Regions from separate parts of the Neobacillus sp. B4I6 genome, predicted to be linked through region 2. Evidence: riboswitches for the same ligand, from Rfam matches in the RefSeq annotation. Region 2 holds a riboswitch; each other region holds the start of a gene.
What was found. Region 2 has a riboswitch for glycine ahead of glyA (serine hydroxymethyltransferase). Riboswitches for the same ligand answer to the same signal wherever they lie in the genome.
Positions count from the first base shown of each region.

Region 1: another riboswitch for glycine. It lies ahead of gcvT (glycine cleavage system aminomethyltransferase GcvT); the one in region 2 lies ahead of glyA (serine hydroxymethyltransferase).
Region 3: another riboswitch for glycine. It lies ahead of QF028_RS16335 (amino acid permease); the one in region 2 lies ahead of glyA (serine hydroxymethyltransferase).

Region 1 is NZ_JBNPWB010000002.1:590,539-601,626, reverse strand. Features, by position in the region: gene QF028_RS04810 (C40 family peptidase) at 1-221, opposite strand, end outside; gene QF028_RS04805 (vitamin B12-dependent ribonucleotide reductase) at 442-3,000, opposite strand; gene QF028_RS04800 (lipoate--protein ligase family protein) at 3,343-4,179, opposite strand; gene QF028_RS04795 (rhodanese-like domain-containing protein) at 4,373-4,756, shown strand; gene gcvPB (aminomethyl-transferring glycine dehydrogenase subunit GcvPB) at 4,858-6,318, opposite strand; gene gcvPA (aminomethyl-transferring glycine dehydrogenase subunit GcvPA) at 6,311-7,657, opposite strand; gene gcvT (glycine cleavage system aminomethyltransferase GcvT) at 7,676-8,782, opposite strand; glycine riboswitch at 8,868-8,947, opposite strand; glycine riboswitch at 8,951-9,038, opposite strand; gene QF028_RS04775 (DEAD/DEAH box helicase) at 9,216-10,904, shown strand; gene QF028_RS04770 (YqhG family protein) at 10,882-11,088, shown strand, end outside.
Region 2 is NZ_JBNPWB010000002.1:1,346,382-1,357,469, reverse strand. Features, by position in the region: gene lpdA (dihydrolipoyl dehydrogenase) at 1-699, opposite strand, end outside; gene QF028_RS08820 (HesB/IscA family protein) at 813-1,118, opposite strand; gene lipA (lipoyl synthase) at 1,155-2,033, opposite strand; partial or broken gene gcvPB (aminomethyl-transferring glycine dehydrogenase subunit GcvPB) at 2,157-3,642, opposite strand; gene gcvPA (aminomethyl-transferring glycine dehydrogenase subunit GcvPA) at 3,635-4,987, opposite strand; gene gcvH (glycine cleavage system protein GcvH) at 4,989-5,384, opposite strand; gene gcvT (glycine cleavage system aminomethyltransferase GcvT) at 5,510-6,622, opposite strand; gene sdaAA (L-serine ammonia-lyase, iron-sulfur-dependent, subunit alpha) at 6,638-7,519, opposite strand; gene QF028_RS08785 (serine dehydratase beta chain) at 7,519-8,031, opposite strand; gene glyA (serine hydroxymethyltransferase) at 8,047-9,297, opposite strand; glycine riboswitch at 9,540-9,642, opposite strand; gene QF028_RS08775 (amino acid permease) at 9,755-11,088, opposite strand, start outside.
Region 3 is NZ_JBNPWB010000002.1:2,893,078-2,904,165, forward strand. Features, by position in the region: gene QF028_RS16320 (aldolase catalytic domain-containing protein) at 1-188, opposite strand, end outside; gene QF028_RS16325 (hypothetical protein) at 822-1,193, opposite strand; gene QF028_RS16330 (MFS transporter) at 1,427-2,644, opposite strand; gene QF028_RS16335 (amino acid permease) at 2,880-4,244, opposite strand; glycine riboswitch at 4,409-4,489, opposite strand; gene QF028_RS16340 (DUF2935 domain-containing protein) at 5,026-5,823, opposite strand; gene QF028_RS16345 (response regulator) at 6,063-7,607, opposite strand; gene QF028_RS16350 (sensor histidine kinase) at 7,621-9,372, opposite strand; gene QF028_RS16355 (carbohydrate ABC transporter permease) at 9,769-10,386, opposite strand; gene QF028_RS16360 (carbohydrate ABC transporter permease) at 10,680-11,088, opposite strand, start outside.

The sequences.
Region 1 (11,088 bases), 760 kb from region 2:
AATACTTTTCCAGCCTTACCGTAAGAATACTTAACCAAACCAGAGCAGTCGAAACCTTTAGGTGTTAATCCACCCCATCTATATGGAACGCCAAGATTTGATTTTGCTACTGAGATTGCTTTTGTATGGTAATAGGCCGCTTCCGCTTTATCACCCATAGCGGTAAACAATGAACTTAGAATAATTGTCATAGCCATGGTTGCAATGATTTTTTTCAACATATTGTTTAATCCCCCTGTGTGCTCGTTACTCATAATATACAAAAAAAGAGTAACATGGTCGTAACAGGTAGATTACAGTTATATTACAAATTCCGACTTCGTTCTACTTCAATTAGCAAAATATGCTATATATGATGCAGTATAATGTAACTTTCAGGGACGGATATTGACCTTGATAACACAAAAAAAGGGGGATTTTCTCCCCCTCTAAAAATACGTATTATAAACCACATTTTAATTGAGCGCCGCAGTTTGCACAGGTATTGCAACCACCCATTTCTTTTACTTTTCCAGTCCGGCAGACTGGGCAAGTGTTACCGACTTCAGAGCCGATCGTTACACTTGTTGAGCGGAGTTCACTGATTGTATCAACAAGGACAACATGCTGCTTCGGTTTTTCATTAAAAATTGATAATTGTTCATTGGTGTTTTCTTCAGCTTTTAGTGTTAGTACCTGAGAATCGCGGGAACCATCAACATAAACAGTTCCACCTTTTGCCCCGCCGCGGTACAAACGCTGATAAACTTTTTCGACCTGCTCTACACTATAACCTTTTGGTGCGTTGACAGTTTTACTGATAGAACTATCTATCCAGCGCTGGATGACACATTGAACATCCGCATGGGCTTCAGTTGAAAGCTCCATTGATGTAACAAACCAGTGCGGAAGATTGTTTTCATCTGCTTCTGGGTGCTGATCCAAGTATTCTTTCACAATATCCGCTTTTACTTCGATAAATTTACCGAGGCGTCCGCTACGGAAATAAGAGAATGAGAAATAAGGCTCAAGTCCGGTGGAAACTCCAACCATGGTCCCTGTGGATCCAGTAGGTGCCACAGTTAGTAAATGGGAATTTCTAATTCCGTTTTCTAAAATAGATTGGCGGACATCTTCAGGCATTTTTTTCATAAACCCTGTATTTATGAAGGCCTGTCTTAATCGATTGGTTTCTGATGTTGTTTCACCAGTTAAGAATGGGAAACTTCCCTTCTCTTTTGCCAATTCAATTGATGTTCTGTATGCAGTAGTTGCAATTATTTCAAATACTTGATCAACGAGTTCGTTTCCTTCTGGTGATCCATACTTCGTTTCACAATAAATCAGCATGTCATGTAAGCCCATGACTCCAAGCCCTACACGTCGTTCACCAAGCGCCTGTTTTTTATTTTCTTCCAGGAAGTACGGGGTTGCGTTGATGACATTATCCTGCATCCGTACGCCCACAGCTACTGTTTTCTTAAGCTTTTCAAAATCAACAGTTTTTGTGTCCTTATCAGCCATCTCAGCGAGATTGACAGCTGCAAGATTACAGACGGAAAATGGTGCGAGAGGCTGCTCTCCACACGGATTTGTTGCAACGACTTGTTGTCCATATGCTTTTGCATTAGTCATGTCGTTTGCGTTATCGATAAAAAATATTCCCGGTTCAGCTGAGTAGGTCGCGCAAATATTGATTAGGTTCCAAAGTTCTTTTGCTTTGAACCTTTTGTACACTCGTACTTTATGACCTTGTTTTTCCCACTCGCGAACGTCACCAACTTTATGCCATTCTTGGTTGTAAATCTCCATTTCCTCTTGATCATATTGTTCAACGTACGGGAAGCGGAGTTCATAGTCACTATCGGTTTCTACAGCATCCATAAATTCCTTTGTTAAACAGACAGAGATGTTCGCACCTGTAAGGAATTCTGAATTGTGGACAGTGTAATTACCGCCAGTTAATAATTTCTCTTCTGCATCTGCGATGATGTTTTCATCAAATCCACCGAACCCAGGAATGTTTTTATAATTTACAATTCCCTGGTACATTGCAGTTTCCCTTAAAGTTAGAGGGGTGAACTTTAGCTTGTCTTTAGCAAGTTTTTTAATCGTTTCATCATTTGTATTTTCAATCAAGAATCGTAAAATTCTAGGATTTTGCATCTTAGAAATAATAAATTCAATAATGTCTGGATGCCAGTCGGCCAACATGATCATCTGAGCTCCGCGTCTTGATCCGCCTTGCTCAACCAAATGAGTCAATTTCGCAATATCATCCAGCCATGAAACCGATCCAGATGATTTACCATTTACGCCTCTAGCCAGTGTATTTCTCGGTCTCAGCGTCGAGCCATTTGTTCCAACACCGCCGCCTCGGCTCATAATCTCCATTACCTGCTTACGATGATCAGAGATACCTTCACGAGAGTCAGGAACAAACGGCATTACATAGCAATTAAAGTATGTTACATCAGTATCTGCCCCAGCTCCGTAAAGAACACGTCCTGCAGGAATGAAGTTCATGTTAACAAGCTCTTGATAAAACCTCTCAGTCCATTCTCTTCGCTTCTCTTCCGTCTTTTCTACAGAAGCAAGACCAGTAGCATTACGCTTCGCAATTTGCTCATAGAAGAGCTCCAAAGGCTTCTCAATTACATCTAAGGATCTGACTATCACACCCGTACTAGCTTCCTCAGGATCATCGAGTACTCCCCTGAATTCCTCTTCGACTAAAACTTTCGCTTTTTTCTTTTCCCAGTCTATTTCCATAATGTAACCAAGACCACGAGCTGGAAATTTCGGATCTTCTTTAATAGTTAAAACAACAAAGTCGCCGTTTGTAAGAGTAATTTTTGCAGTATCTTTAAAGGTATAGCGGTCCAACATGACCAAACGAGAAACACCCTTGTGAGTTATTTTCATATCTGGGGTAACTGGATGCACCTGGGGGAATAATTGAATATCCTCATTCAACCTTTCAAAATCGATATTCATTGTTTGTCTAAAAACTACAGACATTAGAACAACTCCTTCTTAAATAAAAATCCACCTATTGTGCTAAATCTAGCAGGTTTACGCTATATCTAGTTGGTTTGTATTTTTAGGTTATCATAGCCCACCTGAATAAATCAACTAAATATCAATATATAGTACCGAAAATATTTTCGACACCACTATATATTGTATGTCAAGCAAACTATAATTATTTTGTCAAACTTAAAAAATAATAGAATTAAAAGTAATCAATAGCTTTTAATAGATTTTCGTCAGAAAACAGGAAAATTCAACAAATTTCGCAGTTTGCTTCTTTACATTAATCGTTAAGGCAACAAAAAAAGACGGCGAATTCGCCGTTTCTAATTATCTTTTATAATTCCATTCATCACTTTCATAGCGATCTTTTGCAATCTTTTCAACATAAGCTAGTTCTTCCTCGGTTAATTGATAAGTTTCAAGCTCAATATTTAGACCCTCAGCAAAGCCTTTATAAAAAGCTTCCTTTGCTTCCTCAAGTGAAATCCTTCTTGGACTAATGTTGTTGATAGCAACCGCTTTATCCTTAAATGCCTTTCTCATACGTTCCTTAACTCTCTCACTTGGATATTTAAATAAACTAAATAGCTTATCTTCATCTAAATCTAACAGAATGGAGCCGTGCTGTAGAATTACACCCTTTTGTCTCGTTTGTGCACTGCCGGCAACCTTCCTGCCTTCCACCACAAGCTCATACCAGCTTGGAGCATCAAAGCATACTGCAGAGCGAGGGTTTTTCAATGCATCCCGTTCTTCTGCTGTTTTTGGGACAGCAAAATATGCCTCAAGTCCTAAATGGTGAAAACCTTTTAAAATTCCTTCAGAAATTACTCGGTATGCCTCTGTAACAGAATTAGGCATTTCTGGATGTTCTTCAGAAACGATGACACTATAGGTAAGTTCATGCTCGTGCAGAACGCCACGTCCTCCTGTAGGTCTTCTTACGAAACCTAATTGGTGAGCATTAACTGCTTCCATATCAATTTCTTTCTCTACCTTTTGAAAATATCCTACTGATAGCGTTGCCGGATCCCAGCCATAGAAACGAATCACTGGAGGAAATTTCCCTTCACTATGCCAATCGAGTAACGCTTCATCTAAAGCCATATTAAAAGATGGTGAACTATTTCCAGTATCAATAAAACGCCAAACTTCTTTTTTCATTCTAAAACCTCATTTTTTTATAATTATATCGTAATTAAGTCTACCAAAATCTGATATAGATTCAAAATAAGATGTTTCTGCTATAATTATTTAGGCAATATCAAAAGATTTTTTTGCATTCATCTTTATCTTTATCGGATTGACTTATATAATAAATACTAGTGCAGGAAAGCTTGAAAGGAGCAAAAAGAAATTGAGTTCACTTTATCCATTATTAATCATCATTGTAGCAGTTATCATTTATTCCGTTTTTACATTTTTCTATCAGAAAAGAATTGTTAAAACGGTAACAGAAGAAGACTTCCGTGCGGGGTACAGAAAGGCACAACTAATAGATGTTCGTGAAGCAAACGAATTCGAAGGCGGCCATATTTTAGGAGCACGTAATATCCCAATGTCGCAAATGAAAATGCGTATGAAAGAAATCCGTTCTGATATGCCAGTATATTTGTATTGCCAGAGTGGAATGCGCAGTGCACGTGCAGCCCAATTCTTACACCGAAAAGGCTATCGAGACCTTACTCAGCTACAAGGCGGGTTTAAAAAATGGTCAGGTAAAGTAAAAACTAAGAAATAAGATATCATTAAAGGTTCCGGATTCGGAGCCTTTTTAAATTTCAAAAACTGCTACACAAGATAAAAGGTCAGATTATTTTTCGAATCTGACCTTTCCTTTTATTAAGCTTCTTGGTATTTCAAAATTGGTTTACGTGCTGCTTTTGTTTCGTCCATCCGGCCTACCACTGTTGTATGTGGTGCTTCTTGAACGATTTCTGGATTTTCTTCCACTTCTTTAGCAATTTGGATCATAATATCGATGAACGAATCCAGTGTCTCTTTTGATTCGGTCTCTGTCGGTTCGATCATAATACACTCTTCCACATTTAATGGGAAGTAAATGGTTGGTGGGTGGTAGCCAAAATCAAGCAGACGTTTCGCAATATCCAATGTACGAACGCCTAATTTTTTCTGACGTCTTCCACTGAGTACAAATTCATGCTTACAATGTCTATCAAATGGTAGATCATAATATTCAGCAAGCCTTCTCATCATGTAGTTCGCATTTAATACAGCGTACTCTGTTACCGCTTTTAAGCCATCTGGTCCCATCGAGCGGATATATGTGTAAGCACGAACATTGATACCGAAGTTTCCGTAATATGGCTTCACACGGCCAATTGATTGCGGGCGGTCATAATCAAGGACATATTCTTCGCCTTGCTTTGTGATAATCGGTTTCGGTAAGAACGGGATAAGGTCTGCCTTCACCCCGACAGGACCGGAACCAGGGCCACCGCCGCCATGTGGGCCAGTGAATGTTTTATGAAGATTTAAGTGAACAACATCAAATCCCATATCTCCAGGTCTTGCTTTTGAAAGAACTGCATTTAAGTTTGCTCCATCATAATAAAGCTTACCACCGGCTTCATGGACAATTTCAGCCAATTCAAGAATGTTTTCTTCAAATAGTCCAAGCGTATTCGGGTTGGTTAACATTAATGCAGCAGTATCTTCACCAACAACCCTTCTTAAATCTTCAAGGTCGACAAGACCATGTTTATTTGATTTAACGGTAATTGTTTCTAGACCAGCAATCGTAGCGGAAGCTGGGTTCGTACCATGAGCAGAATCAGGGACGATTACTTTTGTACGGTTCATATCACCGTTAGCCTCATGATAAGCACGGATCATCATTAAACCTGTCCATTCCCCATGAGCCCCTGCCGCAGGTTGCAAGGTCACTTCATCCATACCTGTTATTTCAATTAAATGCTCCTGCAAATCGTATAAAAGTTCAAGAGCACCTTGAACAGAGCTTTCACCTTGCAGCGGATGTACATGTGCAAATCCGTTAAAACGCGCTACATTTTCGTTGATTTTCGGATTATATTTCATCGTACACGATCCTAGTGGATAGAATCCTGAATCGACGCCATGATTTCTCCTCGAAAGGGCAGTGTAGTGGCGCATAATATCAAGCTCCGAAACTTCAGGAAGTTCAGGCTCTTCTGTACGAAGGTAACCATCAGGAAGGAGACCGCTGAGATCTAGTTCCGGTACATCCATTTCCGGCAGGCTGTAGCCGATGCGTCCTGGTGTGCTAAGTTCAAAAATGAGTGCCTGGTCTTGATTATGCATGGAAATCCCCCAATTCTTTCACTAGAGTATCAATTTCTTCCTTCGATCTTTGTTCTGTTACAGCAATCAGCATATGGTTAGCCAGTTCTGAATAATCACGCCCTAGATCATAGCCCCCGATTATTCCTTTTTGTAAAAGGTTTTGATTGATTTCTTTTACAGGCTTAGTTAATTTCACAACGAATTCATTGAAGGAATGGCCATCATAACCAACTTCAAAGCCAGCTTCCTTGAAAGCATTTTTCGCATAATGAGCTTTTTGCAAGTTGGCCGCAGCCATTTCCCTGACACCCTTTTTACCAAGTGCGGTCATCGCTACAGATGCAGCGAGGGCATTTAATGCCTGATTGGAGCAAATATTTGATGTAGCCTTATCACGTCGGATATGCTGTTCACGTGCTTGCAGTGTTAAGACAAAACCACGGCGCCCTTGGTCATCCGTTGTCTGTCCAACAAGACGGCCTGGAACTTTCCGCATTAACTTAGTAGTGACAGCAAAATATCCGCAGTGCGGTCCGCCAAAGGCAGTTGGGATCCCAAACGGCTGCGCATCACCAATAACGATGTCAGCACCAAATTTACCTGGAGGTGTTAATACCCCAAGGGACAGTGGGTTACTTGAAACAACAAACATGGACTTATTTGCATGAATGATTTCCTCAAGCTCTTTTAACGGCTCGACTCGCCCAAAGAAGTTTGGATATTGGACGATAACGGCTGCAACATCTTCATTAACAAGTCCTTTTAATGCGTCTAGATCTGTTACACCATCTTTGACTGGTACTTCAATCACATTAAGGTACTGACCCTTTGCATAAGTTTTAAGAACATCACGTGATTCTGGATGTACAGCACTGGATACAACTATTGTTTTTCGTTTGGTATGGCCTGCACTAAGCATCGCTGCTTCAGCAAGTGCAGTTCCGCCATCATACATCGATGAGTTGGCAACATCCATTCCAGTTAACTCACAAATCATTGTTTGGAATTCAAAGATAGCTTGAAGTTCACCTTGTGAAATTTCTGGCTGATAAGGTGTATAAGCTGTGTAAAATTCTGATCTAGAAATAACATGGTCGACAATTACAGGCATGTAATGGTCATAAACACCTGCACCTATAAAAGATACGTTTCTTTTCAGGTCAGCGTTCCGACTAGCCATCTTAAAAAGTTCTTTCATTAAGTCCGTTTCAGACTTTGCCGCTTTTATATTGTACTCACCCTTAAATCTTACTTTCTCAGGGATATCGCTAAACAGTTCATCAATAGAGGAAACACCAATTGCCTCAAGCATAGTCTTCTTATCTTGTTCAGTCATAGGTAAATAGCGATGTTTCATAAACCTAACTCCCTTCTCTTATTTCTTTTCTTTTTTATAAAAAGGTGTTGGAACTACAGTAGCTTTTAAACGTTTGCCGCGAATTTCAACCTCAACTTCGGATTCAAGACCCGCAAATTCTGTATTGATTAGGGCAAGACCAATATTTCTCTTTAACGTGGGTGATTGCGTTCCAGTTGTAACCTCACCAATTAACTGATCACCTTTATAAACAGGGTAGCCATGACGTGGAATCCCACGATCAATCATTTCGATTCCAACCAATTTTCTTGTTAAGCCCTTTTCTTTTTGTTGGATCAACGCTTGTTTCCCGATAAAGTCATCTTCTTTGTTTAATTTCACAGCGAAGCCAATTCCAGCTTCAAGTGGTGAAATTTCTGGAGATAGTTCTTGACCATAAAGCGCTAAAACTGCTTCAAAGCGAAGTGTGTCGCGTGAACCTAATCCACAGGGGATTACTCCATCTTCTTTACCTGCAGTTAAAATGTCTCTCCAAAGGTCAACAACATCTTCTGCATCGCAATATACTTCAAAGCCATCTTCACCAGTATAACCAGTTCTTGATACAAGTGCCTTTTTCCCATTTAGGATTACATCTTGTTGGAATTTGAAAAAGCCAATTTGGCTTAAATCATTATCTCCCGCAAGCTTTTGCAATACTTTTTCCGCAAGTGGTCCCTGGACAGCCAGCTGTGCTGTTTTTTCCGATAAATTTTCTAAAGAGACATCACCAGATAAATGGTCTTCAAGCCATTTGTAATCTTTTTCAATATTTGATGCGTTTACTACTAAAAGGTAATGATTGTCTTCAATCTTATATACAAGCAGGTCATCAACAGTACCGCCATTTTCATAACACATGGCGGTGTACTGGGCACCTCCATTCTTTACTTTTGAAATGTCATTAGTCATCATTTTTTGTAAAAATGCTAAGCTATTAGTGCCTTTTACTTCTACTTCACCCATATGGGAAACATCAAATAATCCTGCATTAGAGCGAACAGCTTCATGCTCTTCTTTAATGCTAGAGAATTGGACCGGCAGTGCCCAGCCTCCAAAATCAATAGTTTTTCCACCCCATTCTTTATACACATCAAAAAGTGGAGTTCGTTTTAATTCAGACATCTTAATCCCCCTTCAATCTTTGGCGCAAATTATTCATTAGATAATATAAAAAAGGACAGAGACCTCCTATGAAACGTAAGAAGGTCTCTGTCCTTGCACCTGAAAGTTTACCTAAAAAGGCTTTCCCCTTTGGTGGCTGCTTAAAGCTAGCAGCGCTCTCCAGAGCTGCGTCCTACAAGAGTTCTTTTGCCTGAGAGATTCACATTTCTGCTTGCTCCTTCGGCGCTACATAAGTAGTCTCTCCCCTTGTTATCATTCGCATTATAATATTATCTAAACTGGTCATACTAATTATACTTATAAAATAAATTACCTTATTAAAATATTTAAAACATTCAAAGCTATTATCATCCTACCATTAAAATAATACATTGAGCAATAACTTTATTAGAAAAGCAAAAAGCTGGAAATTGAACAAAAAGGAGTTGGAACCATGTCGATCGAAATTGAATTTGATTCCTCCTGGAAGGATGATTTTTTACATAGAATTGAAAACGATGGTCCATGGGGGAATTGGGAACTTTTTAAACTAGCAATTGGAGTTGAAAAACATCTCGTCATTCCAGATTTCATGGGTTTATTAGCACCTAGCCATTTACCCAATCTAACCCCACTTCCTCACCAGCTTGAAACAGCAAAACAAGTAATTGAAAACATGAATGGGAAAGCCATCCTTGCCGATGAAGTAGGACTCGGAAAAACGATTGAGGCCGGGCTCATTCTAAAAGAATATATGATTCGTGGATTGGTGAAAAAGGTATTGATTCTTGTCCCTGCATCCTTAGTTACTCAATGGTCGATGGAGTTGAATAGCAAATTTTTCATTCCAGCCATTTCACAAAGGAAAAGCTATGTGTGGGAACAGTGTGATGTTGTCGTTTCGTCAATTGATACGGCCAAACGAAATCCTCATCGAGACATCATTTTCAAGCAGGACTATGACCTTATTATCATTGATGAAGCCCATAAACTTAAAAATAACAAAACAAAAAATTACGAATTTGTCCAAAATCTGAAAAAGAAATTTTGTTTACTATTGACGGCAACGCCCATTCAAAACCGTATCGAGGAAATTTTTAATCTGGTTTCATTATTAAAACCAGGACATTTAGGCAGCGAAACGACATTCTTTGAAAAATACAAACGAGATGCACGTTCATTAAATGATGATGAGCATTTAAAAGAATTAGTAAACAAGGTTATGATTCGGAACCGGCGGGCAGATACAGGCATTGAGTGGACGAAAAGGCATGTGGAAACCATTCCGATTGAATGCACTCAAGAGGAGAAAGATCTTTATGAGTCAATTACTGAATTAAAAAATGAGGGGAATTGGGCACAGGCAAGTTCATTCTCTGTAATGACATTACAGCGTGAGGCATGCAGCAGTAGAGAAGCAGTTTTTTATACATTAAAAAATATGCTGCAAAAAAAGGAAAATCCAACCCCAGCTTTCGAAGAACAAATTCAGTATTTAATAACAAAAGTCGAAGCTGTCCAGAAGAATTCAAAAGCAGAAAAAGCGTTAGAATTAATTCAAAAAGTAAATGATAAAGTGATTATTTTTACAGAATACCGAGCAACACAAATGTACCTCCAATGGTATTTAAAACAGCATGGAATTTCATCTGTCCCTTTTCGGGGCGGCTTTAAGCGTGGAAAAAAGGACTGGATGAGAGAATTATTCCAAAAGCACGCTCAAGTCCTTATTGCAACTGAAGCAGGCGGTGAAGGAATTAACCTTCAGTTTTGTAATCATATAATTAACTTTGATTTGCCATGGAATCCAATGAGGCTCGAACAACGAATTGGTCGTATCCATCGTCTGGGCCAGGAAAAGGATGTCATGATTTATAATTTTGCGATAAAAAATACTGTCGAAGAACATATTTTGAAGCTTCTTTATGAGAAAATACATTTATTTGAAAAAGTAATTGGTGAACTTGACGATATATTAACAAAGTTGGAATTTGGCAATATAGAAGACCATTTAATCGATATTTTTGGACAATCCTCCTCCGAAGGCGAAATGCGAATTAAAATGGAAAATTTATCATCAATGATTGAATTTGCTCAGGACATGAAGAAGGGAGATTCCCATGCAGCAGCAGGAAATTCATAACTTTTTATTGAACTATTTTCAGGCTAATGATTGTGCAATTGTGGCGAATAGCCCAGGCTATTTGACTGTTCAGTTAACAGTTGAACTTGATAAGGAATTAATGAATCGGCCTTTTTACTGGCACTATTTAGAAAAGACGGGCGGAATTCCAAACCCGATGAAGTTAACATTTATTACGAACCAA
Region 2 (11,088 bases):
GAAGATTTTCACACCTTTTTTCTTCATTAAACGCTGGATTTCCTTTGATACATCTTGATCTTCTGTTGGTAATATACGGTCGGCATATTCAAGTACGGTTACTTGTAATCCGAAGTCCACGAGCATCGATGCCCATTCGATTCCAATCACTCCGCCGCCAACAATGATAATCGATTTTGGAAGCGTCTCCATTTTCAAGGCTTCATCCGATGTCATCACATACCTTTTATCTACTTCAAGACCATGGAGTGTTCTTGGACGAGAGCCTGTTGCAATCAAAATATTCCGGGGGCTTAAAATGATTTCCTCTTCTTGGTTATTCAATTCCACTAGAACATCTTTTGACTGCAAAATACTACCTTTCCCATCATAAACATCGATCTTTCCTTTTTTCATTAAATGCTGGACACCTTTAAATAGCTGGGCCGTAATTTCTTCTTTCCGAGCCTGTACTTTTGAGAAATCAAATCCAACTTCTGAGGCAATAACACCATACTTATCTACGTTTTTTGTTTGAGCGTACACTTCTGCGCTTCTTAATAAGGCCTTACTCGGGATACAACCAGCATGAAGGCATGTTCCACCTAATTTTCCTTTTTCAATGACCGCCACTTTTAAACCTAATTGAGAGGCGCGAATGGCTGCAACGTACCCGCCTGTTCCACCGCCGATAATAACAACATCATATTCTTTTGTCATCTTCGTGACTCCTTTAATAAAAATATGTAATTATATCTATAGGAAAACTTGGTTTAATATTTTCATAAATAGCTATTAGCTCCATTCAGTAATAGACATCAACCATTTTCCAATTAATCGAATTCAATTGCACATGCACTAGAGGCAAAGCTTTCGCCAACTAGAAAACCTTGTTCGTCTCTATAATCAATTTGTGTTTCTTCATCTAAATAGCGTTTTGTAAAACGATCCAACCGAATCTGAATCCCATCCGTCTCAATGCATAAATCATTTCGCCGTGGTTCATCAAAAACAATTGAAAACTTAACAGTCATCCCGCATCCGCCAGCGACCTCGGCGTCAATCCGAGGAGTTTGCTCTCTATTGACCGACATTTCCTTAAGCTTGTTCATTGCTGCTTCTGTCATTTTTATCATCATAGGACTTCCCGCCCCTTATTCGCCTATTTTAATTGATTACGCATTCGCTTTTGCTGCATTAACCTGTTCGTCTGCATGATAAGAGGAGCGTACGAGCGGACCTGCTTCGCAATGACTAAAGCCTTTTGACATGGCAATGTTCTTTAGATCTTCAAATTCTTGTGGACTCCAGTATTTTTGGACTTTAAGATGATGTTTGGTTGGCTGCAAATATTGACCGATTGTCATAATATCTACATTGTTTGCACGAAGATCGTCCATTGTTTCTATAATTTCTTCTTTTGTTTCTCCTAGACCAATCATAATGCTTGATTTTGTTGGAATAGTAGCATTCATTTCTTTTGCTCGGCTCAAAAACTCAAGGGAACGTTCGTAAGTTGCCCGTGAACGAATTCTAGGTGATAAACGTTTCACTGTCTCAATATTGTGATTTAAAATGTCTGGCCTGGCATCCATTAATGTTTTTAAGTTGTCATATTCACCCTTCATATCGGACGGGAGAACTTCAATGCTGCAAAATGGATTGCGGCGTCTTACTGCCCGTACTGTTTCTGCAAAAACCCCAGCTCCACCATCTTTTAAATCATCACGAGCAACAGCGGTAATCACTACATGCTTTAGTCTCATTTTTTCCACTGACTCTGCAACACGCTCTGGCTCATCCCAATCCAGCTCTGTCGGAAGCCCTGTTTGAACCGCACAGAAACGGCATGCACGGGTGCATATACTTCCTAAAATCATAAAGGTTGCGGTTTTGCGTTCCGCCCAGCATTCATGAATGTTTGGACATTTCGCTTCTTCGCAGACCGTATGTAGCTTTTTTTCACGCATCATTTTTTTTAAGCCAGTATACTCTTCATTCGTATTTAATTTTATTTTTAGCCATTCTGGTTTGCGAACATGATCAATTGACATCTCTTCCACTCCTATGAACAGTCATGAAGTTTTCGGTTTATTTTAAACCACCAAGAATGACATAGTGAGAAAATTTATTTTCTCTTTATCTTCATTCTCAGTGGTTCATGTTTACCTATACGTTTAAGACATTACGGTTTCTCTTTTTACTGCTTCCACTTTTGTATAACGTAAGATTGGTGTTCTAGCTGCCTGTACTTCATCCAAGCGGCCAATAACCGTAGTATGTGGTGCGTCTAATACGACACCTGGATTTTCTTCCACTTCTTTTGCAATTTGAATCATGACATCCGCAAAAGCATCTAGTGTTTCTTTTGACTCTGTTTCTGTCGGTTCAATCATCAAACATTCCTCCACATTTAGCGGGAAGTAGATGGTAGGTGGATGGTAGCCAAAATCAAGCAGACGTTTGGCCATATCAAGTGTTCTTACACCAAGTTTTTTCTGTCTTGATCCAGATAACACAAATTCATGCTTACAAATTTGTGAATACGGTGCTTCAAAATACGGCTCGAGTTTTTTGCGCAGATAATTCGCATGTAGTACTGCACTTTCCGACACTTGACGTAACCCCCTCAGGTCCCATTGTGCGAATATAGGTGTACGCACGTAATAGAATACCGAAGTTTCCATAGTATCCTTTAACTCGACCGATAGATAACGGTTGGTTAGAATCTAGCACATATACCTCATTCACTTTCTCAACACGCGGTACTGGTAAAAACGGAATCAGTTTCTCTTTCACACCGACTGGACCTGCACCTGGGCCGCCGCCCCCATGAGGTGTAGTAAATGTTTTATGAAGATTTAAGTGCACGATGTCAAAGCCCATTTGACCCGGAGTAGATTTCCCTAAGATGGCATTCGCATTAGCTCCATCATAGTATAATAAGCCGCCTGCTTCGTGAACAACCTTGGCGATTTCTACGATTTCTTTTTCAAACAGGCCGAGAGTATTTGGATTTGTTAGCATCAGTGCTGCTGTATTATCATTTACATGCTTCTTTAATTCTTCTAAGTCGACTAACCCATGCTCATTGGATGGAATCGTTATGGTTTCAAAACCGGCAACCGATGCACTTGCAGGGTTTGTTCCGTGTGCAGAGTCTGGTACAAGGACTTTCGTTCTTACCTCTCCTTTTTGCTTATGGTAGGCTTTGACCATCATTAACCCTGTCCATTCACCTTGAGCTCCTGCTGAAGGCTGTAAAGTCACTGCATCCATTCCTGTGATGACAGCTAACTCTTCCTGTAATTCATATAAGACCTCTAGTGCGCCTTGTACTGTTTCTGTTGGCTGGTATGGATGAATGCGGCTAAACCCTTCCAAACGTGCTACATCTTCATTAATTTTCGGATTGTACTTCATCGTACAAGAACCAAGTGGATAGAAGCCATTATCGATCCCATGGTTTTTATTCGAAAGCGCTGTGTAATGGCGAACAAGCTGCAACTCTGATACTTCCGGGAGTTCTGCTGGCAGGTCACGAATCAAATGCTTGGGAAGTTTATCATTTAGATCAACAGTATCAACGTCACTTTCCGGAAGGCTTGATCCAACACGTCCTTGACGACTGATTTCAAAAATTAGGTCATTATATTCAACCATTTACAACTGCCTCCAATACCTCGATAAATTGGTCAATCTCTTCTTTTGTCCTCTGCTCTGTTACTGCTAGCAGCATTTGATTTTCTAAACCGTAATCCGTTCCTAAATCAAACCCACCGATGATACCTGCCTCAAGAAGTTTGGCATTGACTTCCTTTACCGGACAAGGAAGCTTAACAACAAATTCATTAAAGAATGGCGCTTTATTCATAATGGTAAAGCCTTTTCTATTTAGAGATTTTGCCATGTAATCTGCTTTTTCAAAGTTTAATTGGGCCATATGACGAATTCCTTGCTTTCCAAGTGCACTCATGCAAACCGCAGAAGCAAGTGCATTTAATGCTTGGTTTGAACAAATATTGGATGATGCTTTATCACGGCGAATATGTTGTTCGCGTGCTTGCAGGGTTAATACAAATCCGCGTTGTCCTTTTTCATCTTTCGTTTGCCCCACAATTCGTCCTGGGATTTTTCGCATAAATTTCTTACTTACCGTAAAATAACCACAATGTGGGCCGCCGAAGGACATCGGGATTCCTAATGGCTGCATATCCCCAATCACAATGTCTGCTCCAAGTTTACCAGGAGCCTGCAAGAGTGCCAGTGCCAATGGATTGGCGCTTACAATTAAAAGCGCTCCTTTTGTATCCGCGATATTCTTAATTTCTGCTAGATCCTCAATGGAACCGAAAAAGTTTGGGTATTGAACAATAACAGCAGCAGTGTTTTTATCAATTTGTCCTTGCAGCTTCACTAAGCTTGTCTCATCATCAGTAAGATTGACGTCTTCAACTATATAACCTTGGCCATCTGCTACCGTATTTAAGATGGCACGTGATTCAGGATGAACTGCCTTTGACACAAGTACTTTGGAACGTCGTGTTGATGCAACAGCAAGTGATGCAGCTTCCGCAAGAGATGTAAAGCCATCGTACATCGAAGAATTGGCCACATCCATTCCTGTCAGTTCACAAACCATGGTTTGGAATTCAAAAATTGCCTGTAATTCACCTTGGCTGATTTCCGGTTGGTATGGTGTATAGGCTGTGTAAAATTCGGACCGTGAAATCATATGATTGACCACACTTGGAATATAGTGATCATAGGTTCCTGCACCAAGAAAGGTTGGGTAATGATTAGCATTTTTATTTTTGGAAGCCAGTTGATTCATTTTTTTCAAAAGAAGCGGCTCAGGCACTGCCGCTGGAATAGGCAGATCACCATTTAATTGAATTTCAGCTGGAATATCTTCAAATAACTCATCTATCGAAGAAATATTTAAAAAACCGAGCATTTCCTCTTGATCTTGTTTCGTATCAGGGAGGTATCGATAAGTGGAAGTCATTTTATTCCTCTCCTTCATTAATAAATGCTTGGTACGCATCTTCATTTAAAAGTGATTCCAATTCTTCAGGATTGGACATTTCCACTTCTACTAACCAACCTGCTTCAAATGGATGTTCATTAATCGTCTCAGGAGCATCTCCTAACTCTTCGTTTACAGTAACAACCGTACCTGATACAGGAGAGTATAGGTCAGAAACTGCTTTTACTGATTCGATGGTCCCCATTGATTCATTCGCTTTTACTTCATCATCCACTTCTAAGGTTTCAACAAAGACAATATCTCCTAATTGCTTTTGTGCAAAATCAGAGATTCCAATACGTACTCGATTTCCGTCTAATTGTAATACCCACTCATGTTCTTTGCTATATAGTAAAGTTGCTGTCGCTTTAGTCATTGTTTCTCTTCCTTCCGATTGTAAATTCAAGTTTGATCATTCAGGTCTTGATTTCATGTAAGTTTACGTACAGTCGGCCTGCCTATCATCTTTATGCAAGTTAACCAGAGAACTCTATCACTCTATTAACCCTTTTTATAGAACGGTGTTTTAACAACAACCGCCTCAATCTGCTTATTACGGATGACCACTTTTAATGGTGTTCCCACTTCTGCATGTTCTGCGGATATTAGTGCAAGGCCTATGCTTTTCTTTAAAGATGGTGATTGGGTTCCTGATGTAACAACACCAATTGCCTCTCCACCTTCTGAAACTACTTGATAACCGTGGCGTGGAATCCCCCGGCCTGTTACCTCAATTCCTACTAATTTTCGTTTTAATCCGGCTTCTTTTTGTGCTGAAAGTGCGGATTTACCGATAAAATCACTTTCTTTTTTCGTTTTTACGGCAAAGCCGATTCCAGCTTCAAGGGGACTAATATCACTTAATAGCTCTTGACCATAGAGTGCAAGACGTGCTTCTAAACGAAGCGTGTCACGTGCACCGAGGCCACATGGTTTTAAGCCATCATCACTTCCTACTTCTAAAAGCTTTACCCAAAGTGCTTCGACTTGTGCAGCATCTAAATAAAGCTCAAAACCATCTTCTCCTGTATAACCTGTCCGAGATACGAGCACATCTGTAATCCCGTCCAGGTTGACATGTTGAGCAAATTTAAATGGGCCAATTTCTGATAGATCTGCTTCCGTTAACTTTTGTAAAATACCTTCAGCCTTTGGACCTTGGATGGCAAGCTGTGCAATGTCATTCGAAATATTTTGGAGCGTCACATCTCCTTTTACATGCTGCTTCATCCATTCATAATCTTTCTCAATGTTTGAGGCATTAATGACGAGTAAATATTTTTCATCTGCTAATTTGTACACTAATAAATCATCGACTGTTCCGCCGTCTGGATAGCACATTGCTGTATATTGTGCTTGATCGATACTAAGCTTTGTTACATCGTTAGTGACAAGGTAGTTAATGTAACTCTCTGCATCTTTGCCTTCAACAAGCACTTCACCCATATGGGAGACATCAAAAAGACCTGCTTTTGTTCGAACAACCTCATGCTCATCTAAAATGCTGGAAAATTGTACTGGCAATGCCCAGCCTCCAAAATCAATGACCTTCGCACCTGATTTTCCATAAATTTCAAAAAGTGGTGTTTGCTTTAATGCTATTTCTGTCCCCATTGATAGACCCCCTACTTATGATTTCCTACAAAATAGTCGTTCCTTCACCTGTTTACCTGTTTGTGTCGTTGCTAGACCTCCAAGCGCTGTTTCCCGAAGTGTCCGAGGCATATCTTTTCCAACCCTATACATCGCTTCAATTACTTCATCACACGGAATGCGACTTTCAATCCCAGCAAGAGACATATCAGCCGCTGAAAATGCGATAGAGGTTCCAATCACATTTCGCTTTATGCAAGGCACCTCAACAAGACCTGCGACTGGATCACAAACTAAACCCAAGAGTGACTTCATGGCAATGGCCGTCGCATTCACTGCTTGCTGTGGCGTGCCCCCTTTTAACTCAACGATTGTTCCTGCGGCCATGGCTGTTGCGGATCCTACCTCTGCTTGGCAGCCTCCAGCTGCCCCCGAAATGAATGAACGATTTGCAATGACAAACCCGAGCATACTTGCTGTGAACAACCCCATGACTAAATCTTTGTAGGGTGTGCCATCATTTTTATGAAGCGCAAACAATACACCAGGCAAAATACCGGCTGCCCCAGCAGTTGGAGTGGCTACAATAACCCCCATCCGTGCATTGCTTTCAGAAGTTGCCAATGAAAAGCTCATTGCATTGCTTACATAACTACCTGACAGAGATTTACCTTGATGTACGTAATCATACATTTTCACGGCATCCCCGCCAGAAATTCCACTCGGTGCGGTTGAGGCATCTTTTATACCGCTATCAACGGCTTCTTTCATTTTGATCAATCGCTCTTCCATCATGCTTATTATGGTTTCTTGGTCTCTTCCTGATTTTTCTGTTTCCATCATCAACATGATTTCACCAATGGTTTTTTGTTCTCTTTCACAAGCTTCAATCAGCTCTTTCATGGACTGTATCTTCATTAAATTGCCTCCATAAGTACTTTCCCTCTTGGTTGATAAGAACTAGCAAGGACTGTAAAGTCATCGCCTGCACTTAAACGAATATCTACCATCTTCTCGTTAATCATAAAGATTTTTGATAAGCCTCCACCAAGTGATGCACCGCCAACCTTTACAACACGATCTTCGAGTTTCACTGTCACGATTGTTGTATTTGGGTGGTCATAGTAGTCACAGATATCTTCAAATTCGAAATGGTACTGCACGCCAACCTCTTTTGCCCACTCCAATGAATGTTTAATGCGTGTATCATCGGTATCCATCCCAAGCAATCCGCCAAGAAGTGCTTTATCTGTTCCATGTCCTTGATAAGTTTCAGCAAAGGAATCATAAAATACAATATTGACCTCTTGTGGACAATCTCCTAACAGTTCATAAATAAATTTCCCGATAGATACGACACCTGCTGTATGAGAACTCGACGGTCCCACCATAATCGGGCCAATAATGTCAAAACAACTCTGAAATTCCATCCTCATACCCCTTTCTTATACTGTGACTGCCTGTTGAAATAACGGATAGACTCCACAAATTGCTTTGGTTGTTTCTTTTGCTTTCTCAAGTACGACTTTGTCCCCTTTGCTCTTCAAAACAGCTGCGATAACTTGCCCGATTTTCACCATATCATCCTGTTTCATACCCCGTGTCGTTAAAGCCGCTGTTCCCATGCGAATACCGCTCGTAACAAACGGCTTTTCTGGATCAAATGGAATCGTATTTTTATTTACAGTAATGCCCGCTTCTTCTAATAATTTTTCTGCTTCTTTTCCAGTTAAATTCCACGGACGTAAATCTAAAAGGACGATATGATTATCCGTTCCACCAGAAACAAGGGCTGCACCTTCATTTTTTAATGTTTTGCCTAGTGTGTCGGCATTTAGAATGATTTGTTTTGCATATTCCTTAAAGCTTGGCTGCAATGCTTCATTGAATGCAACCGCCTTAGCTGCAATAATATGCATTAGCGGGCCGCCTTGAATCCCTGGGAACACCGATTTATTAATGGCTTTTATCATATCTTCATCATTTGTTAAAATAATGCCGCCACGCGGTCCTCGGAGCGTCTTATGCGTAGTGCTCGTTACAACATCTGCGTATGGAACCGGCGATGGATGAAGACCAGCTGCAACAAGTCCCGCAATATGCGCCATATCTACCATGAATTTTGCGCCAACTTGATCAGCAATTTGTCTAAACCGTGCAAAATCAATCGTTCTAGTGTAAGCACTTGTACCTGCAATGATCAATTTCGGTTTTTCTTTATTCGCGATCGCTTCCAGTTCATCATAATCAATCAATTGAGTATCTTCTCTCACACCATAGGACACTACCTCAAACCATTTTCCTGAAACACTAACAGGACTTCCGTGCGTTAAGTGCCCGCCATGAGAGAGGTTCATCCCCATCACTTTATCACCAGGTTGAAGCAATGCGAAAAATACAGCAAAATTTGCTTGTGCACCTGAGTGAGGCTGAACATTGGCATATTTAGCACCAAACAGCTGTGTTAGGCGGTCAATCGCTATTTGTTCTGCCACATCGACAAATTCACATCCGCCATAGTAACGCTTCCCTGGATAGCCTTCTGCATATTTGTTCGTCATCACACTTCCCATTGCTTCTAAAACATCTTGGCTTACGAAGTTTTCAGATGCGATCAACTCCAATGTTTGATGCTGACGATGCTGCTCTTTCCTAATTGCTTCAAAAATAGTTGAATCATTTTGTTGTAAACTCAAACCGTTTCCCCCTTGATTCGTTGTATTAGCTACCTCTATCAGTGTTTAACCTCGGATTTTATCTGTTTATTCCCAAGATAGAATCTGAAGCGAAACCATACTTTTTTGCACGCAAAAAAGGACAGAAAAGGGTAGCACATGGCTTACTTCTACCCTTCTCTGTCCTTTTACCTGAGAGTTTAAGTTCGATTAAGAACCTTCCCCTTTGGTGGCAAATACTTTATCTGCGCTCTCCAGAGTTGCGTCCAATTGTGGTTCCATCTACCTGAGAGATTTGTTCCAAGGGTCTTTTTGGAACTTGCTCCTTCGGTGGCGTGTAAACTTGCACTCTCCCACAACCATCTTCCGCTTATTTATTTTTATTATTTTCAGAATAATAGTAAATGGAATCTAAGTCAAGCTTTTTTGAAAGCGGAAACATTATTTATTAATAAAAGTTATTTTTTTGGGTTGCCACTTAATTTTCTGCTACTTGTTGTTGATTCTCCTGATCCGCATAATCCGCCTTCTTTATCAACATCTTATAAATTGCAATCAGCATGATAAACCAGACAGGTGTTACGAACAAGGCAACACGAGTGTCTTCCGCAAGTGCAAGGACGACAAGCACGAACGCAAGGAAGGCAAGGATTAAGTAATTGGAAAATGGATAAAGCGGCAATTTAAATTTGTTCGCTTTCGCTAGATCTGGTCTGGTTTTGCGGTATTTCAAATGACTGACGACAGTAATACCCCAAATAAAGATGAAACATACTGTTGAAATACTTGTAATCAACGTAAATACTCCTTCTGGCATTACATAGTTCAAAACAACGGCAATTAAAATAACAACAGTGGAAAAGAACAATGCATTGGAAGGTACCTGACGTGACGTAAGTTTTGCAAATGGTACAGGTGCATTTTTATCTCTGGCAAGTGAGTATACCATACGGCTTGTACTGAAAATGGCGCTGTTACATGCCGAAGCTGCAGATGTTAGAACGACAAAATTGACGATACCAGCAGCTGCAGCGATACCAACCGCCACGAATACTTGAACGAATGGGCTTTTCGCTGGATTGATGGCGTTCCACGGATAAATACTCATAATGACAATAAGGGCGCCAATGTAGAAAATTAATACCCGAATAGGAATATTATTGATTGCTTTTGGGATAACTTTTTCCGGGTCTTCTGTTTCACCTGCAGTAAGTCCTACAAGTTCAATGCCAACAAACGCAAACACGACCATCTGGAATGAGAGGATAAAGCCATTTATGCCATTTGGGAACATGCCGCCGTGGCTCCATAGATTCGTGAAACTGGATGCGCCTGAATTTGTGGAAAATCCCTTAATAATCATGAAAATTCCGACAACAATTAATCCAAGAATCGCAATAACTTTAATTAATGCGAACCAGAATTCCATTTCGCCAAAAAGCTTTACGGTTGCAAGGTTCATAATTAGCAAAACGACTAGTGCAATTAATCCTGGCATCCATTGTGGTATACTTGGAAACCAAAACTGAGTATAGAGACCAACTGCTGTTAAATCGGCCATAGCGATTGAAATCCAGCAAAACCAGTAGGTCCAGCCAGTAATAAATGCTGCCATATTACCTAAATAATCTCTTACAAAGTCAACAAAAGAATGATATTTCAAATTGGATAAAAGCAGTTCTCCAAGTGCACGCATGATTAAAAAGCAAATGACACCTGTAATCAAGTAAGCAAATAAAATCGATGGACCTGCTAAATGAATAGATCTACCTGCTCCAAGAAATAATCCTGTTCCGATAGCCCCGCCAATAG
Region 3 (11,088 bases), 1.5 Mb from region 2:
CGCCATGGATTGGGCTCAGTCGCTTTAAGAAGCTTTGGAGAATTTTTGTAGCCAATCTCCATGTATTCAACTCCAGCTTCACTTAGGCCGTTATACAAGTCTTGAACAAATTCGACACTGAAATCCCAATTGTTAACTAATCCTCCATCACGAATGGTACAGTCTAAAATTTTACTACGAGTTTCCATGATCGTCATTTCCCCCTGTTTATTCTGCTTTTCTCATTATTATTTCATACTTTTATGCATTTAAGTACTAAAATTTTCTTATTGTGTTTATATCATGGTTTGTCAGAGGGTGTCAACCTATTTCCTGAAAATTCTTATAATCAAATAATAATAGTATATACAATATACCCAGGCTGTCGAGAAACTTTCGACAGCCTCTTATTTTCTACAATAACTTTAACCATTCACCGCGTTAATTTATTATAATATTATTAATATATAGGCTTTGCAACATGTCTGTTGATTTGCGCTCCATGCACTTCGCTTTCCGCGGGCGTGCCGGGGAGCCTCCTCGGCGCTGAAGCGCCTGCGGGGTCTCCCCTGCCCCGTACTCCCGCAGGAGTCTGCGTGCCTTCCGCGCAAATCAACAGGCCCATTAGCAGGTACAATGAATAATTAAATGCTGAGAATAAAAAATTGTCGAGAAAAATACCCTTTCTTGACAATCTGAGTATATACAATATACCCTTCACTTTTGTTCCTGTATTTTGTGCAGGTATGGTTACTTTGTAGGTTCCGTATTTAATTCCTATTTGACGAAATGAAAAGGCATTGGCTTTATTAATACCAATGCCTTAGTTAAAAAAGGAGGTCTTAGGACCAATGATACAGTTTTCCCTGCCTGCTAAATGTTTGACTGAGATCCTTTAATGTGTAAACTCTAGCCGTTAAGAGAAATAAATCATTGTAGTTATTATGGATGTATTCATCAATAATCTTGATTCCTTCTATAAATTGATCAACTAAATAATACGTGTACTTTTCATCCCAAGAAAACTTATTTATTCTTAAAAGTTCATCTGCTATTATTTGAAACTTAAACTCCTCAATTAGGAGTTTTATTTGAAACAATTTATCCGGATTATACCTAAAGCTGTTTTTATTTTCATGGCTTTTCTGAACATATTTTATAAAACCCTTGATATTTTCAGCCAACATATTCGCTTTTTGCATCTCGAATTTCAATTTGTCCTCTCCTCAACGTCTAATTTCCAACCCATCTTTAAGAAGAGTGTATGTTTGGGGACGTTATAATGACACCAACAATACCATTTATCAGGAAAAAGAGTCCTTAGAATTAAAGAATCAGGAAAAATTAGCGAACAATCTCCATAAAAAGAAGGCACAAATCCAATTTGGTTTGTAGCCTCAATTTAGTGTAGATTTTATTATTTTATGAAGAAGCTATAAGAGTCAATTCACACTGCTTTAGATAAAGTAATGTTTTGATCTTGATTATCTTTTCTTTTTTTCAAACTAACCATTGCTATAAAGGAGATACAGTAGAGTACAGCAAGATATCCCATTGCGATCGTCACATTAGCATGCTGCAGGATATATCCTACTAAAATAGGAGATAATCCCCCTAATGCTCTACCGAAGTTAAAGATAGTATTGGTTGCTGTGCTACGAATTTCTACTGGATAGTAATTGCTTATTAATGCACCGTAACCAGCAAACATTCCATTCGAGAAGAATCCTACAATCGCACCGCCGATTAAAAGACCCGCACTTCCTGACGCAAAGGAGTATAAAAAGACTGCGATTGCGGAAGCGAATAAGAAGATTCCGAATGACTGCTTCATTCCAAGTCGATCCATAAACTGTCCAAAAGTTAACATACCTGCAATCATTCCCGCAGCTGTACTAATCGTCCAAAGAGCCGAGTTTGAAACTGATAATCCCTGGGATTGTTGAAGCATGGATGGCAGCCAAATCATCAAGCCATTATAACCTGCAATTTGGACCGTTGCCATAATAGCTAAAGCAATAGTCGTAACAGAAGTTCTTGGAGTAGCAAACAATTGCTTTAAATTCCCTTGCTTTGGCACAAGTTGTTTTTTCTTTTGTGATGCCAGCCACACGGGTGATTCGTCTAATTTTTTTCGGACGATAAAGGCGAATATAACCGGAACCAATCCGATGAAAAACAATCCTCTCCATCCCCAAGCAGGCAGGATCATGGCACTAAGAAGAGCAGCCAGAATCACACCGTATTGTGCACCGATACTAACATAAGAAGAAGCGCGTCCTTGTTTATTCTTTGGCCATGCTTCAGCAACAAGCGCCATACCAATACCGTATTCCCCACCTGCGCCTAAGCCAGCAATAAACCTAAAGATGTATACTTGTTCAATATTTACGGCTAAACCAGTTAACGCCGTCCCGATAGCAAATAGTAGAATCGTATAGGTAAATATTTTAACTCTCCCAAATTTATCTGCTAAGATACCGAAAATGATTCCTCCAGCGAGCATTCCTAAATTGGTAATCGAAGAAATAAGACCGCCAGCAACCATGTCAATATGAAACTCTGCAATAATCATCGACATCGCAAAGGAGATAAACATGATATCCATGCCCTCTAATGTTAAACCTGCTACTGATGCAACTACTGTTTTTTTACGATAATCCATTTTTGTCGTTCTCCTTTCAAGCCTCACAGGACTTTGATTAAAAGATAATGGGCAAAAATAAAATGCCCTTTCATCCAAAGGACAAAAGGGCATTCATATACTTAATTAGTATATATGAAGTTTATTTTTGCCTTTTTGGCCTCTCTGGACCAAATTAAAGGAATTTAATTTCATCTAATAGTATCATGATACCAATCAAGTGACAATATTTTTAATATATTGCAAGAATTTTACTTTACGCAGATATTTTAATATTTTTTCCCTTTGTCCTTTTAAATGAATACACTATGAATAAAAGAATGAACCATAATGGTGTCATTAATAAAGCGACACGAGTTGATTCTGCAAATAGCATAATAATGAGAATAAATGCAAATAACGTGAGAACAAGATAATTAATAAATGGTGTAAACGGTGCTTTAAAAATCGACTTTTCATGTAAATCTGGGCGTGATTTCTTATATCGCAGATGACAAATTAAGATAATGCTCCAGACCCAAATAAAACAAATCGCACTGATCGTTGTCACGATCCCAAAGGCTTGTTCTGGAATCAGCTTACTTAAAAGAGCTCCGACAGATAGAACAAGTGCAGATATAAATAATGCGTTACTCGGTACATGATTTTTATTTAATTTAGCAAAATTCGCTGGTCCCTGTTGATGATTACTTAAATTAAATAATATGCGGCTCGTTGAAAACAATCCACTGTTACAGGCAGACGCAGCTGATGTTAAGACGACAAAATTAATAATTCCTGCAGCAATCGGAATACCAACTAAACTAAACGTTTTTACAAAAGGACTGTTTGCTGCATTCAGTTGCGTCCATGGATTGATGCATAAAAGGATAATAAGTGCTCCCACATAGAAAAACAGTATTCTTAAAGGTATTTTATTTATTGCAGATGGGATATTTTTTTGTGGATTGGATGTTTCGGCTGCTGATACACCTACTAATTCAACACCTACAAATGCAAATACAACCATTTGAAAAGAAAGTAAGAAACCTAATATTCCATTCGGGAAAAGACCACCATGGCTCCATAGATTTTTTACTGTAACCGTTCCTGAATCTGTTTGAAATCCAATAATTAACAAAATGACTCCTATGATGATTAAAGCAAGAATGGTGATCACTTTGATTAAAGCAAACCAAAACTCTAATTCTCCAAATAGCTTTACTGTTAATAAATTTAGTCCCAATAATAGAATTAAACAGACTATTGCAGGTACCCATTGTGGGATATCGAACCAATATTGCACATATACACCAACAGCAATAATATCAGCCATTGCTGTCATAATCCAACAAAACCAATACGTCCATCCAGTTACATAACCAGCCCAAGGTCCAATATAATCCTCGGCGAAGTCCGTAAATGATTGATAGCCCTTATTTGATAAAAGAAGCTCTCCTAATGCCCTCATTACAAAAAAACATGCGATTCCCACGATTAAGTAGGCAAAAATGATAGATGGACCTGCTAACTGAATGGCTTTTCCTGAACCTAGGAATAAACCTGTACCAATCGTACCTCCAATCGCAATCAGTTGTACGTGCCGATTTTTTAAATCTCGTTTTAATTCTTGTTGTGCCACTTCATTTGCCCCCTCATTAGTAATAATTTCCTTTGTTCACTTTGTGAAGACATGAACAAAGGGTTAAACTCCATGAAAAAAGAGATTGGAATTTCTCCAATCTCTTCGGTCATAAGAATAACAAATAATATCCATTACTCTTTTGTCAGAATAACAAATAAAACTCGTACTCTTCTGTCCTTTTGCCTGAGATTGTGAACCCTTCGGCGCCGCAGATTTCCTGCGGTCTCTCCAGAAGCTGCTCCTGCTATAGTTTGATCCATAGCAATCATAGCTTGCTTAGTATTTAATTTATGTTGAAGAACAAATGGTTCAAAATCCCCAGCTAAAAAAAGTTATGCATTATTACATCTTATCTCACAAACTAAATTATTGTTAAATAATTTCTAATTTTAGTAGTATTCAATCACTTTGTCAATAATTAATTTCAGAGAATCTAGATTAATAGAGAAACAAAAAATGAACCCACTGCAAAAGATTGGGTTCATTTTTATCGCAATCGTTGGTTCTGCATCTTTAATCTCCTAGTACCAAAAAATATTGAATATGATTTGCTGAGATGGGCGTAATCGCCATAACACGATATCCGATACTCAGTAATTGCGACAAAGTTTCTGCGCAATTTTGACGTGGAGGCTCAAACGGAGCATGGAAACTTTTATAAAGATTTATTAATTGATTATTGTTTGTACAGTGAAGCAAGATCACATGTCTACCAGTCCATGCTTGACCGATCATTGGTTGTGGTTGTGGTTGTGTTTCCCTTTTATTTCTCATTGAATTATTCCTTAAGTCGAGGTTTAGCAGGATCACAATTGGGTGAGTCAAGATTTGCCGATTCTGCTAATTTCATAAGATAATAACATTCTTCACGATACATATGATCCGCCATTAGGGGGGCGAATGTTCCTAATGCTTGCTTACTTAGTCTGAGTTCTTCTATTTCATGTAGAAAATTTTGAAATAATTTTATTTCTAACTGGCTGTCTGAATTCATTTTTGATAAAGCAGGGAACGAAGTCAAATTAGTTCTTAAATATCCTGCTAGTTCAACTGATTTCAAGTAAAAATCTTCAAAACTCTTCCTAAATGTATTACTTTTCTCAATGAGTTTCTTTTCAACACTATCTAAATTAAAGGAAATTGCCTCTGAATGACCTGCAGCATCTAATAACCATAAAAGATGATGATGTAGTTCATGGTAAACAGGAGGAGCATCCCCTGCTTTTAGGTGTATTAAAATTCTTAAGTATTCCTCTAATTCATTGACCATATGATTAATAAAGGTTGGCGAAAGGTGAATTTTTATTTTCCCTATCAGATGTTTACTTAATAAGTCCAATTTAAATTTCCGTAATCTTATAACCTCTGTTTCAGCTTCAATTGTGAATGGCACTAAATCTGAGGAATTTGCACGCTCCAGAAGTTTGTCAAAAACTCGAATAAAAGATGATGCCTTCTCAATTTCCTCTTTTTGAACAGGTGCAAGAGCTTCGAAAATAAACCTCGAATGATCACCTAATATTTGGAGCCAAAAACGGTGTTCAAATTTTGCTGTTCTTTCAAGGACATCATTCATGTTTATTCCTCCTAGAAAAAAATACCCACACTATTTTGATGTTTATTCTTTTCAATTGGTTCTTATGAACAAAGAAGGAAAATTCACTAAAAAATAAGTCTTGCTGCCATTTTTGTGAAGATGTTTCGTAATCTCTTCTTTCGTCGATTCATTTTCCCTTCGCCTCCGATGGCTTTATTGAATTATTTACAATTAAGCACATTCATAGGTGGACTCCACAAATAACACTCCACCAACATTTACTTTAGTATGTGTTGTGAACGGTAGAAACCTGGGGTTGTTCCAATATTTTTCTTGAATACTTGATTAAAGTATTTTTGATTTTCGTAGCCTACTTGTTTACAAATTTCTGATACTTTTAAATTTGAGCTTCTTAGTAATTTCTTGGCATTATTCAATCTAACATTTGTAATATATTCAAAGATGGTGTTACCAACTGCCTTAGAAAACAAACTGCACAGGTACGCAGGGTTCTTATGGAACAACTTACCTAAGTCATCTAAAACGATGGGTTCCTTATAATTAGTATTTATGAAACTTTTTAAGTCGATGATTAGTTTTTCATTATAGGACACGTGGTTCTCCTTTAAAAATTCAGTTGATTGATCAATAAATTGTTCAAGCCAATCTCTGATTTCTTCCAAAGACTGTAATAGATTTAACTCTTCGTATAATAAATATCTTTCGCCACCACTTTTATTTACTTCATATTCACTTTCGATATATTCCAAAAAATGATTAACTATTTTAAAACATACATATTTTGATTTTTCCGGGGACAGGTTACTCTTTTTACAATCGAGAAAAACTTTGGCCATGAAAAGATTCATTCTACTAAGAAGATTTGGGTTTTTTTCATTAAAAAATTGATTAATTTCTTCGATAATACTGTTTCCAAATGAATGATTAAAAGTTTCTAATTCTTTATAATATGTTACTAACTGGTTTGAAAAAATTCCATTTTTCAATGCTTCTGTTGCTTCACTGTATGCTTTCTTTATTTCCGAAATATTTTCATATACATTGCTGATTCCAACAATCGGTTTTAATTTGATATCATGAAAAATCAATGACACAAGATCATGAACCAAGTCATTCCTAATCTCAAAACTGGAATTGGAAAACATGATTACAATTTGACTATCAATCGTATAAATGAAACTCTCAATTCCCCTGTTTTCCAATAGATTTTTCATACAACCTAATGGGACCTGAAGTTTTTCAGTCTCTTTTGAATCATCCCATGTAAACCCTTTCAATCCGATGTTTAAAAAAGAAAAACGATTTAATTTTTGGTCTATTTCAGGGTCAACAAATCTATGTCCTAAGATGTAATCAAGAACACGTTTTTCTTCTAATGCAATTTGATATTCATTAATCCGTTCAGTTGTTTGTTTTTCATTTTTTATTTTTTCAAGTTTTAAAATGGCTTTTTTAATAGAACAAACAATTTCATCCACCTCAATTGGTTTGACCAGATAGTCAATTGCCTCGAGTTGAATGGCCCTTTTGGCGTAATCAAATTTTGAATACCCACTAATAATGATAAAAACAGTTTCTAGATTAAGATTCTTTGTTTCTTTTATTAAATCCAATCCATTCATTTTTGGAATTCTTATATCGGCTAAAACAATGTCAGGCTTTTTGTTAATAATTTCTTTAAAGGCTTCTTCTCCGTCAGAAGCCGATCCTACAATTTCAATGTGATGTTCCTTCCAGTTAGTTGCTGATTTCAAGCCTTCAATTACAATTTTTTCATCATCAACAATTAAAAGTTTATACATAATAGAAAACCCCTTAAAAATTGTCATGGATGATTCCGTCATTATTCAGGCCAATCTTAAGATAAACGGTCGTTCCCTTTCCTATTTCACTCTCGATCTTTAATCCATATTCTTTTCCATAAAAAAGTTTCAATCGTTCATTTATATTTTTCAAAGCATAACCCTTTGTGTTAATATCCACCTCGTTCATGTCAAAACCTTCTCCAGTATCACTAATCTTAAAAACTAAACCGTCATGCTGTTTATAGCCTTCAATCATGATGGTTCCTCTTTCCTGTTGTTCTAAACCATGGTAGACAGAGTTTTCTACAATGGGCTGTAACAGCAATTTAATGATTTTTTCTTCCATGATTTCAGGTTCGATATTAAATGTATAGATGATTTTATGGTCGAAACGAATATTTTGGATATCCAGATAACTTTTAACTTGTTCCATTTCATTTTTAACAAAGGTAATATGATTTCCATCATTTAATGTAAGTTTAAAGATTTTTGACAAATTAATTGCAATTTTTGCAATCTGCTTCGCTTTTAACTTCTCCGCCATCCAAAAAATAGTGTTCAAAGTATTATATAAAAAATGCGGATTAATGTGGCTTTGCAAGGCTAATAGCTCTGCTTCTTTTTCCTTTATTTGTGATTTAAATAACCTTTTGGTTAAATCATTATTCCAGTTATAAAGATGAACAATTCGGTTCCCAATTTGTCCAATTTCATCCTCATTATTAAAATGAATACCTACTACAGTCTCTCTCTTTTCCATTTTTTCAGTAACCATTCGCAGCAAACTTAAATGTTTTGTAATTCTCCTAGTTATAAATAAGGCTATGATCAAGGACAATATGAGCGCTAGCACTAATAAAGAGATCGTTATTAATCGAAGTTGATTTACCTCACGAACAATATTTTTATATGGGATAATACTTACAACATCCCAATTGGTTTTCTTGTTTGTATGATAATTAAAGAAATATTGCGTTCCATTCATCACTTTTTTAATTGTCCCGCTTTTACCACGCCCTTGAATTATTTTAGCTACCTGAGAGGGAGAGAAACTATGATCACTACTCGAGAACAAAATTTTATCCCCATCTAACACCAAAATATCTCCAGGAGGATTACTATTTTTAAACATATTCTCGAAATAAGATTGATCAAGATCTATAAGTACTAACCCCATTTGTTCCTTCGTTCCAAGGTCTCTAATATTTCTACCATAAAGTAAAGAATGGTTACTATCTTTAACAAGTTTTAAATCACTACCATTTAACCATTCACCTTGCCATTGGCCATTAATCAAATGCGGATAGATATTGGACTTTTTTATTGTTTGATAGATGTTATTTTTAATATTCCGTTCCCCACGGTTTATTTTCAAAAAGCCGTGATTTTCATTACCAACATAAATGGCATTAATAAAAGGATTGTTTACTACCGTTATATTATTTAGGTTTTCTAGGGATGAAGTCTCTAATCTGTATAACTTTGGATCTGTTTTTTTATAAGTTAAATATGCATGAATTTCATTTGAAAGAAAGATACCATTAGATACATTTTCTACATTGCCTACAAATGCATTTATATTCCAATCGACTATATTTAAAAAGTTATTAATGGTTGTAGATACTTTATTTTCTATTACTTTATTAAAATAAATGAACGTAAAAGGACCAATAACAAGTAAAGGTATTAGAGCTGAAAACAAAGCTAATAAGATAATTTTACGCTTGATTGGAGAGTCGATAAGTCTCATTAGTTTAGGCATGTGGTTTCTCCAGTTTAAAAATTTTGTCCATGATAACGCATTAAATTTCTCATATTTCGATTTAAGTTGATCTAAATCCCTATGACCAAATGCTCTTTAATTGATAGATATCCAGGGTGAGTAGTTTTACGTTCCCTCCATCTTCGCGGTACAATAGATCCTACACTTCTTCAAGTTTAGGCATGCTAGGAATACCTCCTTTTCTTGTGACAGATATGGAAGCAACAGCATTAGCAAACTTTTCCATTCCAACCACCTCCAATAAACTTCAAATAGGAAGGATATACATTATATTCTATTAATTTATGAATAATCCCTCCTAAGAAAGCATCACCCGCACCAGTCTAAAAAATTTTAAGCTTTGAATATGAATTCCACTATCGATTATAAATAAAGTTATTCTTTAACAGCTCCTAATGTCATACCGCTTACAATGTAACGTTGAACGAAAAAGGAAAATATCATTACAGGTAGACTAAATGAGATGGCAGCAGCTGTCATTGGCCCTAGATCAAGATTATAAGCTGTTAAAAATTCTGAAATTCCTACTGTAGCCGTTTTTGCTTTCGTACTGGTCATAAGTAACGAGAACAAGAAATCATTCCATGCCAACATAAAGGTAAAGATAGCTGTTGTGGCCAGTCCAGGGAGTGAAACAGGAAGAATAATGCGTATAAAGGAACCGATCCAGCTGCATCCATCCACCCTAGCCGCTTCATCAAATTCTTTAGGAACCGAGTCAAAAAAACCAATTAATAACCAAATGGCAAACGGTACATTCAAGCTGGTATACACCAATATTAAGGCCAAATGGGTATCAATTAAGCCCATACTTTTTATAATCATATACATCGGTATAGCAATACTAATCATTGGTACCATTCTTATCACTAAGGTAAATAACAAAAAGTAATTTCCAGTAATGGAAGAGAACCTAGAGATTCCATATGCAGCCATTGCACCAAAAAATACACTTAAAATGGTACTAGCGCCTGCAGTAATTAAGCTATTCAAAAAATATTTCCCTATCGGTAAGGTATTTAGCATGTTTTTATAATTTTCTAGCGAAAATTTCGAAGGCCATAACCTCGGTGGTGCAGTAACTGCCTCGGCGGATGGTTTTAAGGACGTTAACAATAGATAGATATACGGACCTAAGAATAATAAAGCCAGTAAACATGTGACCAAAAATATAATCATCGTCCATATTTTATGTTTATAATAAAAATTAGTGATCCAAACCGGTTTTCCTACCATTGTTTCTTTTATTGGCATATGGGCCATTCTATCTTTCACCTCTCTTATCTTTATCCATGTCTTTTCCTAGGAGACCACATTTTTGTAATGAAGAAAGAACTTAGGATTAATAAAATGATTATAAAGATTACCGCCATTGCACTAGACTGCCCGACTTCTCCATAACGAGTTAATGTCTTATACATATATGTACTTAGCACTTCAGAAGAAAAACCTGGTCCCCCTTGTGTAAGCACCCAAACAATATCAAAGGTTCTTGCAGCATCAATAATACGAATTAGTAATGCTACTGTTGCTACCGGAATAAGCGAAGGAAATGTAATGTAACGAAACTTATGCCATTTATTAGCCCCATCTATTTCAGCAGATTCATATAAACTAATGGGGATTCCTTTAATACCTGCTAATAATACGAGCATTATGAAAGGTGTTGTTAACCAAATATCTGCAATAATCGTA